One region of the Vibrio sp. SCSIO 43136 genome, then DNA from elsewhere that is predicted to be linked to it. Evidence: riboswitches for the same ligand, from Rfam matches in the RefSeq annotation. Region 1 holds a riboswitch; each other region holds the start of a gene.
What was found. Region 1 has a riboswitch for thiamine pyrophosphate ahead of thiC (phosphomethylpyrimidine synthase ThiC). Riboswitches for the same ligand answer to the same signal wherever they lie in the genome.
Positions count from the first base shown of each region.

Region 2: another riboswitch for thiamine pyrophosphate. It lies ahead of thiB (thiamine ABC transporter substrate binding subunit); the one in region 1 lies ahead of thiC (phosphomethylpyrimidine synthase ThiC).
Region 3: another riboswitch for thiamine pyrophosphate. It lies ahead of thiD (bifunctional hydroxymethylpyrimidine kinase/phosphomethylpyrimidine kinase); the one in region 1 lies ahead of thiC (phosphomethylpyrimidine synthase ThiC).

Region 1 is NZ_CP071848.1:3,113,146-3,119,635, forward strand. Features, by position in the region: gene J4N39_RS14620 (thiazole synthase) at 1-558, opposite strand, end outside; gene thiS (sulfur carrier protein ThiS) at 560-763, opposite strand; gene J4N39_RS14630 (HesA/MoeB/ThiF family protein) at 776-1,591, opposite strand; gene thiE (thiamine phosphate synthase) at 1,591-2,793, opposite strand; gene thiC (phosphomethylpyrimidine synthase ThiC) at 2,793-4,721, opposite strand; TPP riboswitch at 4,841-4,952, opposite strand; gene crcB (fluoride efflux transporter CrcB) at 5,022-5,411, opposite strand; gene J4N39_RS14650 (MFS transporter) at 5,633-6,490, shown strand, end outside.
Region 2 is NZ_CP071848.1:2,765,109-2,771,598, forward strand. Features, by position in the region: gene thiP (thiamine/thiamine pyrophosphate ABC transporter permease ThiP) at 1-796, opposite strand, end outside; gene thiB (thiamine ABC transporter substrate binding subunit) at 894-1,886, opposite strand; TPP riboswitch at 1,929-2,022, opposite strand; gene J4N39_RS12970 (flavin prenyltransferase UbiX) at 2,080-2,703, opposite strand; gene mpl (UDP-N-acetylmuramate:L-alanyl-gamma-D-glutamyl-meso-diaminopimelate ligase) at 2,713-4,065, opposite strand; gene fbp (class 1 fructose-bisphosphatase) at 4,399-5,415, shown strand; gene ppa (inorganic diphosphatase) at 5,510-6,037, shown strand; gene J4N39_RS12990 (gamma-glutamylcyclotransferase family protein) at 6,181-6,490, opposite strand, start outside.
Region 3 is NZ_CP071849.1:851,591-858,080, reverse strand. Features, by position in the region: gene tenA (thiaminase II) at 1-502, opposite strand, end outside; gene J4N39_RS18695 (ABC transporter substrate-binding protein) at 514-1,461, opposite strand; partial or broken gene J4N39_RS18690 (ABC transporter permease) at 1,498-2,223, opposite strand; gene J4N39_RS18685 (ABC transporter ATP-binding protein) at 2,300-3,052, opposite strand; gene thiD (bifunctional hydroxymethylpyrimidine kinase/phosphomethylpyrimidine kinase) at 3,042-3,887, opposite strand; TPP riboswitch at 3,975-4,085, opposite strand; gene ylqF (ribosome biogenesis GTPase YlqF) at 4,423-5,367, shown strand; gene J4N39_RS18670 (EAL domain-containing protein) at 5,516-6,310, shown strand.

The DNA of each region.
Region 1 (6,490 bases):
AGCGCCAATCCCAGCATCTACCACAACCGGCACGTTGGCCTGTTCAATAATAATCTTAAGAAACTCTTCAGAGACCAGACCTTGGTTTGAGCCAATTGGTGCACCCAGCGGCATCACAGCAGCACAGCCAACTTCCTCCAGACGCTTACATAGCACAGGGTCAGCATGACAATATGGCAAGACAATAAAGCCTTTCTCAACCAACTCCTCTGCTGCTTTTAGGGTTTCAATTGGGTCCGGCATTAGGTACTTAGGATCTGGGTGTATCTCAAGTTTTAGCCAATTAGTGCCTAACGCCTCTCGGGCGAGTTCGGCAGCAAAGACTGCTTCTTTGGCTGTCTTCGCACCTGAGGTGTTTGGCAGCAGCTTAATATTGTTTTCGATTAGTGGCGCAAGGATATCGTCTTGCTGATTTTCTAGATCGACTCGCTTAAGAGCCATGGTTGCCAACTCTGAACCAGACACCGCTAGCGACTCAGCCATCAGCTGGCTATTTGCAAATTTGCCAGTACCCGTAAATAGGCGTGACGAGAAAGTATGATTAGCGATAGTTAGCATATCAGCCCCCTGCAATTGCTTGAAACAGCGTAATCGAATCGCCTTCACTTAGCGTGGTAGAAGACCACTGCTGCTTAGGCACAATATTTTGGTTTACCGCCGCAGCGTAGCCCATTGCGTCCTCTACAATCGAAGCTACGATGGCTTCCAAACTGCTATCGCTAGCGACACTGCGAGTCTGGTCATTGATGGTAATCTTGATCATCTTCTATCACTCTTATGCTGGATTTGACGATTGCTCGTGTTGTTTTTGATGCGTGCCACATACGGGACAAGCAGCATTCTTTTCAAAATGTAGTTTTTGCCAACTCATGCCTAGCCCATCAAACAGATGGAGACATACTGAGTTAGTCGAGTTTGATGACTCTATCTCTAACAGATAACGAATTGCAGCTAGCGCTTGATAGGTTCCTAAAGTAGCCACAACAGGCCCTACAATACCCATGGTGCTACAGCTGTTTTTCTGTTTGGGAGCAACAGGCACCAAACACTGATAGCAAGGCTCGCTTGCGTCAAGACTCTCTTGGTCTTTCGCTGGCTGGTTAGTGAATACTGCCATCTGCCCCTTCCAACCAATCGCCGAGGCAGATACCAAAGCCGTGCTACTCTCGACACAGGCTTGGTTAATCTCAAAGCGAGTAGCGAAGTTATCACTGCAATCGAGAACCAAGTCAGCCATCATGACTTCTAGCTTGAGCTGATTGCCCTGAAGCATGCTCCTCACAGCTCGTGCGTGGATTAGTGGGTTGTTGGCTTTGATGGTATCTACTAGTGCTTGCGCCTTGCTAACACCGACCTGCTGATTGCTAAAGGCAACTTGTCGCTGAAGGTTACTAATCTCAACCTCATCTCCATCGGCAATGACAATACTACCTACGCCTGCCGATGCTAAATACAAAGCAACAGGGTTACCAAGCCCGCCTGCGCCAACAATAAGTACCTTGGCTTGCTTGAGTTTTAGCTGCCCCTGTTCCCCAACTTCGCTCAGTGCAACCTGACGCTGGTAGCGGATAAATTCATTATCGGTAAGCATTAGTGCGCTTCAGCCTGATTAAAGATCTGTTGATTAAAGTCGTCTATCACTTGCTTTGGGTCTTCTGACAGAGTGATTGCACGTACTACCGCAAGGCTTGTCACGCCACATGCGTAGACCTGACTTGCGTTAGTCATATCAATTCCCCCTATTGCTACCGTTGGCGTATCACCCAATGCCTTCTGGTAGTGAGCGAGGCGAACGAGCCCTTGTGGTTTGGACGGCATCTGCTTGGTGGTGGTTGGGAATATATGACCAAGAGCAATATAGCTCGGCTTGAGTTGACGAATCCGCAGTAGCTCGTAGTAGCCATGGGTTGATAGTCCAATTCGCAAACCTGCTTGCTGGATCTGTTCTAGGTCTGCTACCGAAAGGTCCTCTTGCCCAAGATGGACACCATAGGCCTGATGTTTAATCGCTAGCTGCCAATAGTCGTTGATAAATAGCTGAGCATTGTATTCACGCCCAAGTGCCGCTGCTCGCTCGATCTGAGCTTCTAGATCGGATTGCTGTGAGTCTTTGATGCGCAACTGTAGCGTAGTGATACCAAGTTTAAGTAGTCGCTCAATCCACTCTACGCTATCAACGACTGGGTATAACCCAAGCTTGTTCGCTTCAACCGATGCAAACTTAGCCCGATTTAGTTTGGTTGTTGCAATATCAAGCTCAGAGTCATTTAGAACTGGAACTGGGAAGTGAGTATCTGAATCGGTCCATGTTTCACGTGAAACACCACCCTGTGTCATGGCTCTCGCCAGCATCAGCGAGTCTTCAAGTGGAAAATCGAGTACAAGAGCTGTCAGAAGCCACGAGAAATGCAGTTGTTCAGAAACAGTACAATCTTCACAACTAAACTCTATTGCTCGACGCTCACCAAGGTGCTGCCAGCAATCAAAGCCGCTTTGCCCTCGCGTAGAGCTCAGTGCAACAAGGTTATCACCATATTGCGAGATTAGCTCTGATATCTGGTTGATGTCAGCTGCATAGATACAGTTAAGAACCTCATCTTGGAGAGTGTTCAATTCGGTTGCAAAGTTGATCGATTGGCTTTGTCCGTCAATTTGGATCTGGAACAAGTGAGTTGGGCTGGTGCCCAACTCGATGTTGCCAGTTTCAAAATCAGCTTGTGCCGCCACCGCTAGGTTTACTTCAATGAGTTCAACTAGGTGTTGGTACTGATTAGGAATTAGCAATTGGTTCATTATGACTCGCTTACTTCTTCAGCTAGTTTGTACAATTGAGAGCCTTGTGCTTTGAACTCTTCTGATTTTTGCTTCATGCCTTCTAGTGGATCGTCGAGTAACTTCACTTCAATCGCTTGGTTCTCATCAAGACCTTTGGCGTACTCACGCACCTCGTGAGATATCTTCATTGAACAGAACTTAGGACCACACATTGAACAGAAGTGTGCTACTTTGCCCGACTCTTGAGGCAGGGTTTCATCGTGGTAAGCACGAGCAGTATCTGGGTCCAGTGCAAGGTTGAATTGGTCTTCCCAACGGAATTCAAAACGAGCCTTAGAGAGTGCATTATCGCGAACCTGAGAGCCTGGATGCCCCTTGGCAAGGTCTGCAGCATGCGCTGCGAGCTTATAGGTAATCAAGCCAACCTTAACGTCATCTTTGTTTGGCAGGCCAAGGTGCTCTTTTGGCGTAACATAACAAAGCATGGCACAGCCGTACCAACCGATCAGCGCCGCACCAATACCAGAGGTAATGTGATCATAGCCCGGTGCAATGTCCGTTGTTAGTGGACCAAGGGTGTAGAATGGCGCCTCGTGACAATGCTCTAGCTGCTCATCCATGTTCTCTTTGATCATGTGCATTGGGATATGACCAGGGCCCTCAATGATGACCTGAACGTCATATTCCCAGGCAATCTTAGTAAGCTCACCTAGAGTGCGTAGTTCGGCAAACTGAGCCTCATCATTGGCATCTGCAACAGAGCCGGGGCGCAGGCCGTCACCGAGAGAAAGCGAGACATCGTATTGGGCACAGATCTCACAAATCTCACGGAAGTTATCGTAAAGGAAGCTTTCTTGGTGGTGTGCTAGACACCATTTAGCAATGATAGAGCCACCACGAGAAACGATGCCAGTAACACGTTGAGCGGTCATTGGAACATGGTGCAGACGGAGACCAGCATGGATTGTAAAGTAATCCACTCCCTGCTCAGCTTGCTCGATAAGGGTATCTCGCATTACTTCCCAGGTTAGGTCCTCTGCGATGCCGTTTACCTTCTCCAGTGCTTGGTACATAGGCACGGTTCCGATTGGCACTGGGCTATTGCGCAGGATCCATTCACGAGTCTCATGAATATTGCGACCCGTAGATAGGTCCATTACGGTATCACCGCCCCAGCGCGTCCCCCACACCAGTTTCTCTACTTCTTCTTCAATAGAAGACGTCACTGATGAGTTACCAATATTGGCATTAACTTTCACCAAGAAGTTACGGCCAATGATCATTGGCTCAGCTTCTGGGTGGTTGATGTTAAGAGGGATAATTGCTCGGCCTTCCGCCACTTCTTGGCGAACAAACTCTGGCGTGATCTCTTTTGGCAAATTTGCACCAAAGCTTTGCCCTGGGTGCTGACGATTTAGCTGCTCATCAGCATACTTAGCACGCCCCATGTTTTCGCGAATCGCTATATACTCCATCTCAGGAGTAATAATGCCCTGACGTGCGTAGTGCATCTGGGTAACACATTTGCCAGTAACCGCACGACGAATTGGAGGCAAGTTACCATAGCGAAGCTCATCCAGGGCTTCATCTTCAAGGCGCTCTTTGGTGTAAACCGAGCTCACGTCATCAAGCACCTCGGTATCAGCTCGCTCGTCGATCCATGCCTGACGCATCTTAGGTAAACCATTATATAGATCGATGGTATGCTCAGGGTCGGTATAGACACCAGAGGTATCGTAAACTCGAACAGGCTCATTCGGTTCGAAGATTGGGTTTTCCTTAGTACCGCCGATTAGGCTGTCAGCCAAAGCGATTTCACGCATGGGTACGCGGATATCGGCACGGCTGCCTTCTACGTAAACCTTGGTTGAGTTAGGGTATGGTTGCACCGATAGAGTATCGATGAAATTCTTCGCTTCCAGTCTCGCTTGTTTGCGACTCGACATAGCATTTTCCTTTGTATTATTAGAGAAATGCTTGGCGGAATGGTGCTACAAGAGGTGCGGGCTTAAGTACAATGTTAGTACTTACTAACCCTATAAGATAAGTGTGGGAACTGCTAGTACAGTTATCTTCTCTTGTTCCCTTCGCAGGTATTAGCCTGATCAGGTTCAACGGATCCCGCAATGCGGTCTCAGCTATGCTCTAAAAAGAGCGAAGCACTCCGACAAGTGACGACAATTATAAAAAAAGAGCAGCGACATAACCACTACTCTTTAACAAATCTGATCTCTGTTTTACATCAACTATAGGCTCGCCCGCATAATCAGCTGAAAACCAATCCATGCAGCTGAGATGCTGAGTACCACATTGAGTAGTACGTTGAGCCCCATCTTGAAAAATGCCCCCTGCTGCATAAGCAATACGTTATCCATAGAAAATGTGGAGAAGGTCGTCAATGCACCTAAGAAGCCAAGACCAATAATCTGGCGCCATGGCTGGGTCGCTAGCAGTTCACTTTCAAACGCCGCAATTAACATCCCCATAATAAGAGAACCAACGACATTGACGGTTAATGTGCCATATGGGAAACCACGACCAAACATAGCGACACAAGCTTCAGAAACCAAGTATCTAGAACATGCACCAAAAGCACCACCCAAAGCAATGCAACCTAATATATACGCCTGACTCATAATTGTAGTTCCATAAAAATCTTGCTCCTAGTTTAAGCATTTCAAACAAGAATTCGAGCCTAATCCACGCAAAGATCTATAACACATTGCACACCATTCAAGATAACTATGAAAAAGTTACAGGAGTCACCTTTGTAAACTAGTGCAATTGAATTAGATACCAATAACGCTTTCCTTGCTTTACTTGTTAACAATTTAACAACATGCAAGGAGTGCATACCATGAGTGTTTCCACCCAAATTACACGAGGCGCTATATTTGCCGCATGCGCATTAGCCGCAGCGGGTGCGTTAGTATTTAACGCCTTTCCACTATATCTATCGAGCATTGCTCAGCAGTTCGGTCTCAACGACGAACAACTTGGTTTGCTCGGCAGTGCTTATCTAGGTGCGTTTGCCCTTGTTGCCCTTTTCTCTCCATTTTGGGTCAAACGTACACCTTGGAAATTGGTCTCAAGCATTGGTTATGCATTGATGGCGATAGGCAGTTATGGATTAACGGTGACTACTGCAGACAATGTGCACCTTGTGATGGCAGCTATCGGTTTTGGCTCCGGCATTGTTTTCACCATTTCTCTTGCGATTCTGAGCGCTGCGCACAACCCTGATAAAGCCTATGGTTGGAAGTTAGTGCTTGAGATGGTATCAGCGGGTATCTTGGTCTATGTCGTCACTAGCATAGTACAAGCTCAGTTTGGTTTTGCTGGCTTCATCTGGACAGTATTAGCCATCTATGCGCTTTCACTAGTCTCACTAGTAAATCTACCTGCCAATTTCCTCGCCAAAGAGCAAGCAAGTGAGAAAGGTAGCAAGCTAAATTTACCTGCACTTCTAGCCTCATTTGCCCTTTTTTTCCAAGCTGGTACGTTTGCCGGTTTGTGGGGCTTTGTAGAGCGCATCGGGTCAGATATGGGGATCGGCTCAGATCTTATTGGCATGACGATCTCAGGATCTATTCTCGCCGGGATCGGTGGTGCACTTTGCTGTGTAGCATTCGGAGCAAAATACTCACACCGCTCTTTGATCTTATCTGGCTTAGCAATATCACTTGTTACTTTAGCATTGCTACAGTGGTTCCCA
Region 2 (6,490 bases), 350 kb from region 1:
TTGGGCGTATAGTGCCACCACTACTGCTAGCTAAAGGGGCTGCTAGTTTTTGAACACCAAGCGCAATCGCAGCGCACAGCCCCATTTGCCATAACGCTAACATTGCCCCGGCTTGCAGGTCGAAGTCATATTTAATTGCTTGGAAAATCGCGAGCTCAATCGTGGTGGACTTAGGCCCTCCACCGAGCGCCATCACGGTAGCAAAACTGGTAAAACAGAGCATAAACACCAGCCCCGCAACATGTGGCAATTGCTGTCGCATTCTTGGCCACTCAACAAAGCGAAACTTTTGCCAACTGTTCATACCAAGATGAGCCGCCAACTTGTGTTGCTCAGCAGGAATCGTTTCTAGGGCTTGCAGCAATAATCTCGAAGCATAAGGCAGATTAAAAAACACGTGCGCCAGCAAAATTCCATTCAAACCATAGATAGAATATGACCAGCCAAAATATCGGTTGAGCAACCCACTATTACCGTAGATAGCCAGTAAGCCAAACACGCCCACCAACACTGGCAACACTAAAGTCGATGAAAAAAGCTTGAGCAGTAACCCTTTGCCTCGAAAATGCACTCTTGATAAGGCATGCGCCACAGGGATGGCAAAACCAACGCTGAGTAGCATCGAAAGTGTGGCTTGATAAAAACTGAACTGGGTGACGTGCCAGTAATAGGGATCGCTCACTACCTGCATCGGATTAAGCGACGGAGCATAGCTAAGCAGAGATGATAATGCCCCTCCCACCAGCAGCAGGATAAGCAGAGAAACGAAATAGCCTGCTTTAGGGATGGGGTTCACTGATCGTGGTTTCCAAGAAAAAGACCATGCAATAGGCATGGTCAAATAGTTAAGTTTCGAGGTGCGAGCTTGATTGTACAAGCCACACCTCAACCGATTAATTTACCAACGCACTTTGCCACTCACGTACCCAGCGTTTGCGCTCGGTGGCGACTTCTTCTGCCGTAAAGCTCAGTGGCGTTTTTGGCAAATCCAGCTGATAGAAATCTGCTGGAAGCTCAACCGTAGTCACTGGATACATCCAGTTGCCTGTTGGCATCGCATTTTGGAATCCGTCACTTAAAATGAACTGCATAAATTGCTCAGAAAGCTCTGGTTGTTTGCTGGCTTTCACCTTAGCCGCAACCTCGACTTGCATGTAGTGGCCTTCTTTAAAGGTGGCCGCAGCGTAGTCAAAATCACCTTCAGCAATCATGTGATAAGCCGGTGAGGTAGTGTAAGACAGCACCATATCAGACTCACCTTTTAAGAACATAGAGTAAGCTTCACTCCAGCCCTTAGTGACTGTCACTGTCTTAGCAGCAAGTTGCTGCCATGCTGCAGAAACGTCGTCACCGTATACGTGCTTCATCCATAACATCAAACCTTGGCCCGGTGTAGAGGTACGAGGATCTTGGTAAATCACCTTAAGATCGTCTCGCTCTTCAACTAACTCTTTCAAGCTTGTTGGTGGGTTGGTCAATTTTTTGCTGTTGTAGACAAACGCAAAATAGCCGTAGTCATACGGAACGAATGTCTTGTCATTCCATGCTTGAGGCAGAACCAGTTTACTGGTGTCAACTTGGTGCTCAGTAAGCAGCCCCGTTTGCTTTGCTTCAGCAACCAGGTTGTTATCTAGTCCTAAGATCACGTCAGCCTTAGTATTTTTACCTTCCAAACGCAGACGGTTAAGAATCGATACACCGTCATCTAGTGCGACTAAATCAAGCTGACAGCCACATTGAGCTTCAAAAGCCTGTTTAACTTTCGGGCCCGGGCCCCAGTCAGCAGCAAATGAGTCGTAGGTATATACCGTTAGTGTGGGTGTAGCTGCCATGGCAGCCGAAGTGAACATGGTAGTCAACGCTACCGCAGTCAGTGTTTTTTTCACTGCTCGCTCCTATCCTTTGCGTTAGGTGAGCGGCACAGGGTTGAGAGATGATCACTCAATTCCTACGCCAGCATTATCTGGTTCAGGTCGATGGGTATTTTCTCAGCCGCTACACGCAGCACCCCAATGAGTTCTTAATTCCGATTTAAGAATGTCACATTGTAATCTTTTATTAACCTATCAGCCACATCAATTATTGACGTTGATCATAGCCCCAGCGCCCGACCAAACCTTGTTCAATGCCTAGGTGGTCCAGTATGCGCGCCACCATAAAGTCGATCAAATCATCGATAGACTGAGGCTGATGATAGAAGCCAGGGGCGGCTGGCATGATGGTTACGCCCATCTGCGATAGCTTGTGCATATTTTCAAGATGCAGAGTTGAAAATGGGGTTTCGCGAACCACTAAGATCAGCTGGCCACGTTCTTTCATAACCACATCTGCGGCGCGCTCTATTAGATTGTCCGACATGCCATGTGCAATAGCGGCAACACTGCCTGCGCTACACGGACAGACTATCATTTGCTTGGGTGCAGCCGAGCCTGATGCCACTGGAGAAAACCAATCTTCTTTTCCACACACCACGAGTTTGTCTGGATCACAGCTAAGATGCTCCACGAGGACCTGCTTTGCTGCGTCGGGTCCGCTGGGCAATTTAAGTCCGTGCTCAGTTGCGAGCACGACTCGAGCTGCAGATGAGATCAGTAGAAACACTTGATAATCTGCAGCAATCAAACTTTGCAACAACTTGATTCCGTAAGGAGCCCCAGAGGCTCCAGTCCATGCCAAGGTGATGGCTTTATCTGCTCGTTTCATAACTCTATTTTAGTTGGTTGCTAGCGCATCGAGCAGCTTTTGATGAATACCACCAAATCCGCCGTTGCTCATCACTAGAATGTTGTCACCCGGTTTGGTCGCTGTGACAATTTTCTGCACCAGCTGGTCAATATCATCGCTCGTTTGAGCGGGCTGCTGGCACTGCTGTGCAACATCTGTCACCTGCCAACCGATGTCTGGCTGGAATAAAAACACTTGGTCAGCGCTTGCCAATGAGTCTGCAATTTGATCTTTGTGAGTACCAATTTTCATCGTACTTGAACGAGGCTCAAATACCGCCAAAATTCGTTCACTGCCGACTTTATCCCGCAGTCCTTGCAACGTTAACTCGATAGCGGTTGGGTGATGGGCAAAGTCGTCATACACTTTGACCTGACCTTGTTCGCCTTTAAGCTCTAATCGACGCTTAGTGTTAATAAAGCGAGCCAATGCACCACAAGCTAACTCAGGCGTAACACCGACATGACGTGCCGCAGCAATCGCCATCAGTGCATTATTTACGTTGTGCTCACCAACAAGATCCCATTTAACTCGTCCAACCAGCGAATTTTCGAAATAAACATCAAAATCACTGCCGTCAGGATGGTGTTTTTTGGCTTGCCAGCCAGTTTCTACCCCTGATTGCTCGGTTTCAGACCAGCAACCTCGGTGTAAAACATCTTCAATTGCCGTATCTTGCGCAGGAAATAACAACTTACCGTTACCGGGTACTGTACGCACTAAGTGGTGAAATTGTCGCTTGATCGCTTCAAGATCGTCAAAGATGTCTGCATGATCGAACTCTAGGTTGTTGAGTACTAATGTGCGAGGGTGGTAGTGAACAAACTTAGAACGCTTGTCGAAAAAAGCACTGTCATACTCATCGGCTTCGACCACAAAGAACATGCTTTCGCCTAATCGCGCCGAAATACCAAAATTGCCTAAAACACCACCAACCAGAAAACCTGGTTGATAGCCGCAATCCTCTAAAATCCATGCCAACATGCTCGAGGTTGTCGTCTTGCCGTGAGTACCCGATACAGCCAATACCCAGCGGTCATGCAACAAATGATCTTGCAGCCATTGCGGGCCCGACGTATAGCGAATGTTGTGATTAAGCACATATTCTACACACGGATTTCCACGGCTCATTGCGTTGCCAACCACCACCAAATCTGGCTTGGGCTCCAATTGCACCGGATCGTACCCTTGTATGATCTCAATACCTTGCTCTTCAAGCATAGTACTCATGGGCGGGTAAACGTTTGCGTCACAACCTGTCACTCGATGACCTAACTGTCTTGCCAACATTGCCAGCCCACCCATGAATGTGCCACAAATTCCGAGAATATGAATATGCATAAATGCGATCCTTGTACTTACCAATTGTCATACAATTTGGTAGAAAAACACTCGCCAACGCCCTGAAGAGAATTGGCATAAATTTTAGCGAGAAAGATATAAACACCGGCGTAACAAGCCAGTTACTTCATTACCATTAAAAAGATCAGGGCGATAGAATATGAGAGTTGGCGAATAAGCCTCTTTAGAAGGTATGCCGACCTTAACTGATGTTTACTGACTGTTGCGATACCAAGTGCATCGCTAGAGCTCCGCCTATCTTGGCTTAGAGCCCTTCCCCATTCAAGTGAGTTACGTCAGAAATCCCCCAATATTGACTGCAAAGGATAAAAGATGTCAGATATTCGCACCCTCGGTGAATACATCGTCGAAAAACAAAATGACTTTCCCCATGCTAGCGGCGAGCTGTCTTCCCTGCTTGGTTCGATCAAACTTGCTGCAAAGATTGTAAACCGTGAGATCAACAAGGCAGGTTTGGTCGACATCATGGGCGCTGTGGGCTCTGATAACGTTCAAGGTGAAGCCCAGCAAAAACTTGACGTCTATGCCAACGACAAATTCAAAGCGGCATTGGAAGCTCGTGACCAAGTATGTGGTGTAGCAAGCGAAGAAGAAGACGAAGCGGTAGTGTTCAACAAAGAATTGAACAAAAACGCTAAGTACGTGGTGTTGATGGACCCACTCGATGGCTCATCTAACATCGACGTAAACGTGTCTGTCGGTACTATTTTCTCAATCTACCGCCGTGTATCGCCAATCGGCACCACACCTACTGAAGAAGATTTTCTTCAACCGGGCAACAAGCAGGTAGCAGCAGGCTACATCATCTATGGTTCATCAACCATGCTGGTGTACACCACGGGTAAAGGCGTGCATGGCTTTACTTATGACCCATCACTTGGGGTGTTCTGCCTATCTCATGAGAACATGATGACCCCTGAAGATGGCCAGATTTACTCAATCAACGAAGGTAACTACATTCGTTTCCCGTCTGGGGTGAAAAAGTACATCAAGTACTGCCAGGAAAACGTGCCTGAAAAAGGTCGTCCATACACCTCTCGTTACATCGGATCTCTAGTTTCTGATTTCCACCGTAACCTGATCAAAGGCGGTATCTACCTTTACCCGAGCACACAAGCGCACCCAAATGGCAAGCTGCGCCTACTTTACGAGTGCAACCCAATCGCTTTCCTAGCTGAACAAGCGGGTGGTGAGGCCTCGGATGGTTTCCGTCGCATCCTAGACATTGAACCGACCGAACTGCACCAACGCGTTCCATTCTTCGTAGGTTCAAAGAACATGGTGAAAAAGGTGGAATCCTTTTTAGAGTTCTATCGCGATATGGACTAAAAGTGAAAACGGTCGCCTTGGCGGCCGTTTTTTTATCTCCAAAAGCGGCTACACTTTGTACAACCCGACTGAAAAGTAAAGCAAAGGAAAGCCAATGAGCCTCAAGCACATCCCTGCAGGGAAATCCCTCCCAGACGATATTTATGTCGTGATCGAAATTCCAGCCAACGCCGACCCTATTAAGTATGAAGTCGATAAAGACACTGGCGCCGTGTTCGTCGATCGATTTATGGCAGCGCCAATGTTCTACCCATGTAACTACGGCTATGTAAATGACACGCTTTCTCTTGATGGCGATCCGGTCGACGTACTCGTACCGACCCCATACCCACTGCTACCTGGGTCGGTGATCCGCTGTCGTCCTGTCGGCGTGCTGAAAATGAGTGATGAGTCAGGAGAAGATGCCAAGGTGTTTGCTGTTCCGCACAGCAAGTTAAGTAAAGAGTACGACCACATCCAAGATGTAGGTGATATTCCTGAGTTACTCAAAGCGCAGATCAATCAGTTTTTCGAGCGATACAAAGAACTTGAACCGGGAAAATGGGTCAAGGTTGAAGGCTGGGAAGACGTGCAAGCCGCACGGGAAGAGATTGAAAGTTCGTATAAGCGGGCGAACCCTTAGTGCTAGCATTAACCTAAGTTTGAAATACTCAAACACTTCAACAAACGGATAGGCTTGGCGATTTAACCCCCTCCAACTCCCCCTTGAAAAGGGGGAGAGCTAAAGCCCGCCTTCACCCTCAGAGTAATATATGGCTAAACAGCCTAAAATCGCTGGCACCAATCCCCAGAGTCGATACGTTCAGAGAGGGCATTTTTATCTTGGTATAGATAAATCCACGCTTCGCCATACGGCGTATCGATCTTCTCGCGACGATACTCATAAGGCACATCTTCTAAATGATCGAGGCGAACCAAAACCTCAGGAGAGATACGATAAATCTCACCATTCACCTCTTGCTGACCTTCAATCAGTCCAGGATAAGGGCCTAGGTCATACAAAGCATAACTTGGCGCAGTACGATGCTGCGCAACCAGTTCACAACCCTCTAAGAAATGGTGGTTGGGCTCGCCT
Region 3 (6,490 bases), on a different replicon from region 1:
CACCACCGTAGAGTTCAATCCAACTGCGGTAAGGGTTGCCTTCAAGTATCGTCGCTTCACTCTCTTTAAGTGCTTTTCCGATAACGGCATAACCGATGGAACATGGCGCCAGTGCGGTATAAAGATCAACAAGATCACCGGTCATTCCAGCGTCGAGCACATAACGCGTATAAGCGACCGTACCAAAGTCTTCTTGCTCGGCTTCCAAGTCCGTCTCCGTCAAACCCCACTGACCGCAATAGCTGACGTGATGCGCAATTTCAGAATCCAGCAGAGCGTGAACACTTGGTAGTGCCTTGCGCATATCCGCTAGTGTTTTGGCTTTGTAGATAGCCAAAGCGTAAGCGCGAGCGTATTGCTTAAGAAACAAGAAATCTTGTTTAAGGTAATGCAAAAAACAAGGCTGCTCTAAGCTACCAATAGCTAGTTGCTTTACAAAAGTATGCTCGGTGTAGTCTTGCCAGTCTTGCTCACAGGCATTAATCAGGTCTTGATACTTCATTCTTCCTCGCCTTAATCAAATGATGGCACGTAGTCTTTAGCTTTTGGCAGGCTCTTAATGATGCCCTTGTCGTACATGAACTGGGCGTAGTCGTCGTAACGCTTCAAGTCAACCGCTGAAGGACGCAACGCAAAGCGGGTTAAAGTGTCATTCCATGCTCGCTGATTCAATTCATTGTTAAGCGTATCTGGTGAATATGCGACAAACTCATTCCAAGAAGCCTGTGGATGATTGACGATGTAGGTGGTTGCTTGCTCTAGTGCTTTATTAAATGCTTTAAGTGTCTTCACATCGTGCGATTTGGCATTGGCAACAAACACTAGCTCATCATATGCTGGTACACCGTGCTCTTCTGGGAAGAAGGCTTTAGCTTTATAACCTTCTAACGCCAACTGGTTGGTTTCAAAGTTTCGTAATCCGCCCCAAATGGCGTCAACCTTACCAGATGCCAAAGACGAAGATAGCGCCCAGCCAACATTGATAGTTTCTACATCAGTGAACTCAACGTTTTCCTGCGCCAGCATAGTGCCAATCGTGGCTTCTTCGTTACCTGCGATTGCGATACCAATCTTTTTGCCTTTTAGATCGGCTAGTGAACCATTCTTGCCATTGTCTAGCACCATCAATGTGTTTAATGGCGTTGCAATAAGAGTTGCAGCGCGAACCAAGGGTAAACCCTGAGCAACGTCCATAGTCAAACTCGGCTGATATGACACCGCCAAATCCACACGACCAGCAGCCACCAGCTTGGCTGGTGTACTTGGGTCAGCAGGTTCTTGGATCTCAACTTCGATCCCTTGCTGTTTAAAGTAGCCACGCTCTTTAGCAATCACAATCGGTCCGTGATTTGGATTAACAAACCAATCAAGCATCAAGGTGACTTTCTCTTGTGCAACGGCATTGGTTGTAAATGTCGTCACTGCAATGGCGAGCGCTGTAGCGATCGTTCCTTTTTTCATTTTTCGATTTCCTATAAGGCTGTTTATTGTAGTTAATTAGCTGTTTTCCCATGGGATCAGCTTTTTAAGAAGTATGTCTGTCAGGTAATAAAGCGAAACGGACAGCAGCGCCAAAATAAACAGCGCCGCAAACATTTCATCGATGATCATTCGTGCATTGGCTTGCAGCATCAGATACCCCAACCCCTCGCTGGAGCCAACCCACTCTCCAACAACAGCACCTATAGGTGCGACGACCACTGCAACCCGTATGCCTGAAGCTAAAGTTGGCAAAGAAGCGGGTAGTTGGATGTGACGTAGTCTCTGCCACTTGGTGGCCCCCATGGTTTTAGCCAGATCAAGATAACCTGTTGGGGTGTTGCGCAAGCCGTCGTAACAGCAAGTGGTTACAGGAAAGAAAATAATGATTGCCGCCATCACCACTTTCGAAGCGATGCCATATCCAAGCCAAAGCATCAATACGGGAGCGATTGCAAACACAGGTACGGCTTGACTGGCAATCAAAATGGGTAGAAGCCATCGTTTAAGCGGTTCAAATAACAACATCTGTAGTGCAAAAAGCAGCCCCATTGATAAGCCCAAAGCCAGACCAAGTAAGATCTCCTGCGCAGTCACCCATGTGTGCTTAAGCAATACCTCTTGTCGCTCTATCAGTTTGCTAAACACCTCTAGAGGCGCTGGCAATATAAAACTTGGCAGCTCAAACATCACTACACAGCCCTGCCACAGGCCTAGAATGACTACACAACTGACAACTAACCGAACTAACGATTGATTAAAGCCTTTTGTTAGAGGCTGTGAAACTGTCTTGCTTGTAAGCGTTTGGTGTTCAGCCAAGTCATTCATGGTCACGCTCCAACACTTCTAAAATCTGCTGTTGTAAATGAGCGGTTTCTTCGCTGAGTTTTCTTGGCGTTTGACTTGAAGGCACACTGATAGATCCTGCCTTAGCTGGCATGCCTTCTAACACATACAATCTGTCTGCTAGTCGAACCGCTTCTTGGGGATCATGCGTGATCAACACTACGGTTTTGTCTTTGAGTAGCTGATGTGCAAGTGTTTGTAATTTATGACGATTGACTGCATCAAGCGCTGAAAAAGGTTCATCCATTAACACAACTGGCTTGTTCTGCATTAGCGTTCTCGCTAAAGCAACCCGCTGACGCATCCCTCCTGACAATTTGTCTGGTGTAGCTTCTAGGTATTCAGACAAGCCCACGAGCTCAATCAGTTGAGTAGCTTGGGATCTAGCGTCGAGATTCGCAGACGCACTAAAACGCTCTCCAAGACAAACATTGTCTATCACGCTGAGCCACGGCAGTAACAGGTCTTGCTGCGCCATATACGCAATGCGATCATCTACAGGAAGTTGATCACAAGTAGATAATTGCCCCTGCCAATGCACTTGCCCTTCAAGTAGACCCGCTAGATAACGTAAGATCGTGGTTTTGCCACAGCCGCTGCGACCAAGCAGCACTGTCCATTGGCCGGAGTCTAGCTTTAGATTCAATCCCTCTAGGGTGGCGATATTTGAATTTTGGTAGCGCAAATACCCATCGCTGATTTCTATCGAAACCGAGTTAGCGGACATCGGCATGACCTTTGAAGAAGTGATTTACTGGGCCGTGCCCTTTGCCCACCTCAAGCTCGTCTGCATGAGCTATCGCTTGAGAAATATAAGATTTACCCAGCGATACTGCCTGGTCGATAGGATTGCCATGAGCCAGATAAGAAGCAATCGCCGAGGAAAGCGTGCAGCCCGTGCCGTGGGTATTTTTGGTTGCCACTCGTTTGGCGCTAACTAAGGTTGCTGAATCAGACGTAATCAATAGATCATTACTGTTTTCGTCCTTATCTAAATGGCCGCCTTTTAATAACACCGCCGTAGCACCAAGTGCTCGCAAATCAGAAATCATCTCCTGCATTTCAGATTCGCTGTTAGGGACTGGCAAGCCCGTCAAAGCCGCACCTTCGGGTAAATTGGGAGTGATGATATCTGCAAGAGGCAGCAATTCTTGCTTGAGAGTGCTAATCGCTGCCTGTTCAAGAAGCAAATCACCACTTGTCGCAACCATCACTGGGTCAACCACGAGATAGTTTGGCTGGTACAGGCGAATTTTATCTGCGACCACTTTGATGATATTAGAGTCAGCTAGCATTCCGATCTTTACTGCAACAACGTTGAGATCGGTAAACACCGCATCTAGTTGGCTTGCCACGTGGTCCAAGGCAATAGGAAAAATGGCAGAAACGCCTTGAGTATTTTGAGAAGTAATTGCAGTGATAACTGAGCACGCATAGCTGCCAGTCGCAGAAATCGCCTTAATATCGGCTTGAATGCCAGCGCCGCCGCCACTGTCTGATCCTGCAATGGTAAGAACGATAGGAGTACGAAGAGTAGAGTGTTGCGTCATGTGGTTTTCCATTTCTTTCAGACATAGAAAACCATAACGACCCAAGCCTAAATACGTGCGACAACACTGCAGGCGCAGCGGTATAAATACACTCTAGGCTTGGTGATGCTAATAGTTCCCTACGTCAGTGCTAACTGAATCAGGTTCAACGGGTCTCGAAATCGATCTCAGCAAATACAATAAGTTGCATTTGCCCCCCGACTATTTCGCTCAATAGTAGCAGCAGTTTACGGTGGCGCACACCCTTAAATGTGACTTTTTCTCATTTAATTGCTAGTCCAGCCCTGACGTTGGTGACAATTTACACAGTATTTATTACCTCCTTGTCTTTGCGATAAAGCAAGCTCTTTAAATAATAGTGATAGCCCGAGTCTGAAAGACTAATCCCTTATGGCATTTCAGCAATTTACATAAAATGTTACTATGATCACAGCAAACGCTGGTTAAACTCGCATTTTTATATTCCCTGCTTTCTCTTAGTTCGTTTTTGAGGCGGAAATAGGTGGTTATTACTAGCAAAATCAAAAACCAAAGGTAAATTTTTCAAATGGTTAACAACACTATTCAGTGGTTTCCTGGTCACATGCATAAAGCACGTAAAGAGATCGAAGAAGCCGTTCCTACCATTGATGTCATCATCGAAGTACTAGACGCACGTATCCCTTTTAGTAGTGAAAACCCGATGATCTCTCAAATCCGTGGTGATAAGCCGGTGGTCAAAGTGCTCAACAAGCGCGACTTAGCTGACCCTGAGATGACCCAAGTTTGGATTGACCATCTTGAGAAAGAAAGCAACGTTAAGGCGATGGCGATTACTACGACCAACCAAAATGAGGTAAATAAGATCCTTGAGTTGTGCCGTAAGCTTGCTCCTCACCGTGAAGAGATTGGTAAAAACATTCGTACCATGATCATGGGCATACCTAACGTTGGAAAATCTACCATTATCAATACCCTTGCTGGTCGAACGATTGCTCAAACAGGTAACCAACCGGCCGTTACCCGTCGCCAACAGCGCATTAACCTACAAAATGGCATCGTGCTATCGGATACTCCGGGGATCTTGTGGCCAAAAGTAGAAAACCCTCACAGTGGTTTTCGTCTGGCAGCAACTGGGGCGGTAAAAGACACGGCAATGGAATACGACGAGGTTGCTTTTTATACCGTTGAGTATTTGGCCAAAGCTTATCCAGAGAAACTCAAAGAGCGTTATCAAATCGAAGAGTTGCCAGAGTCTGATTTGGAGCTAATGGAAGCGATTGGTTCAAAACGTGGTGCACTAAGAGCTGGTGGTCGTGTTGACTTGCATAAAGCCTCTGAAATACTTCTACATGAACTCAGAAATGGCACTTTAGGTCGAATCACTCTAGAACACCCAGAGATGATCACTGAAGAGCTAGTTCAAGTTGAAATAGAGACTGCAAGAAAGGCCGAAGAAAAAGCCAAGAAGAAAGAAGAACGCCGTAAACGCTATCTTAAAAACAAACGATAAGTCAAAAGGAGGCGCACGCCTCCTTTTTTGGGTCCATATCAAATCATTTACCATTATTAACAAAAATCTGATGCTTAGAGGTCGTAATTTATTAATTTGAGTTGTAAAATAAGCGTTCTTTTGGCATTTTGTTTTATGGCGAACCTTAATGATTTTTAGTCGACAAGAGCAGTTTGAGCAGTACTTTTCTGTTGATGAGCAAGGTCTATACAGCATTGATTATAAGCTTTGGAAACTGAGTAGCTGTTTTCAAGCCATTTACGATCGCCATAACAAACTCGTCGGATACGAAGCGTTAGTCAGAATCAATCAACGAAACTGTAACACCCCTATCACCCCAGATGTGTTCTTCCACACCAAAAGCTATGATCTTCAAGACCGAATAAATGTCGACCGTCTTGCTAGGGCGATGCATATCCGCAATTTTGCCCAATCCAACAAGTCACATCTAAAGCTGTTCTTAAATATGCTTCCTGCAAGTACCGAATCAGCACCGAGCAACCCATCAAGCGTTGATTTGATCAATCGTCGCTTAAAAGAGTTAGAAATCAGTAACCAACAGTTAGTGATGGAAATCGTTGAACAACATGCTTTGAATGAAAACCGTCTAGTCGGCGCTGCAAACCACTTACGCGAGCACGGATTTGGTGTGGCTGTTGACGACTACGGGAGCATGGCATCGACAGCTCAACGAGTTGCAGCCCTTCAACCGGATATCGTTAAAATAGACCGTGGATTGCTAAAGAAGTATATGCAAGGGAATGTGGAACCTCTCTACCACGCATTACAAGTCGCTCAACAACATGCATCGGCCACTGTGATAGAAGGAATTGAAACACCAGAACAATTTTCGGCGATGCTTGCGCTAAATATCGATTATTTCCAAGGGTATTTTTTAGCGAAACCCAAACCTCTAGGATTAGAAACGGTTCAAGTCGCTTAACTAGGGCGTGTTGACCTTGTGATAACTTTAATTTGACAACAAACAAAAAGGCGCACTATGAAAGCGCGCCTTCCTCCTCGTTACTCATATCGTGAGTTTGCGATCAGGGCTACATCGAGCCTAACTAAAAACGAGGTATTGAATATCTATTCTAAGATTCCTTCCAAATTGTGGTAAAGC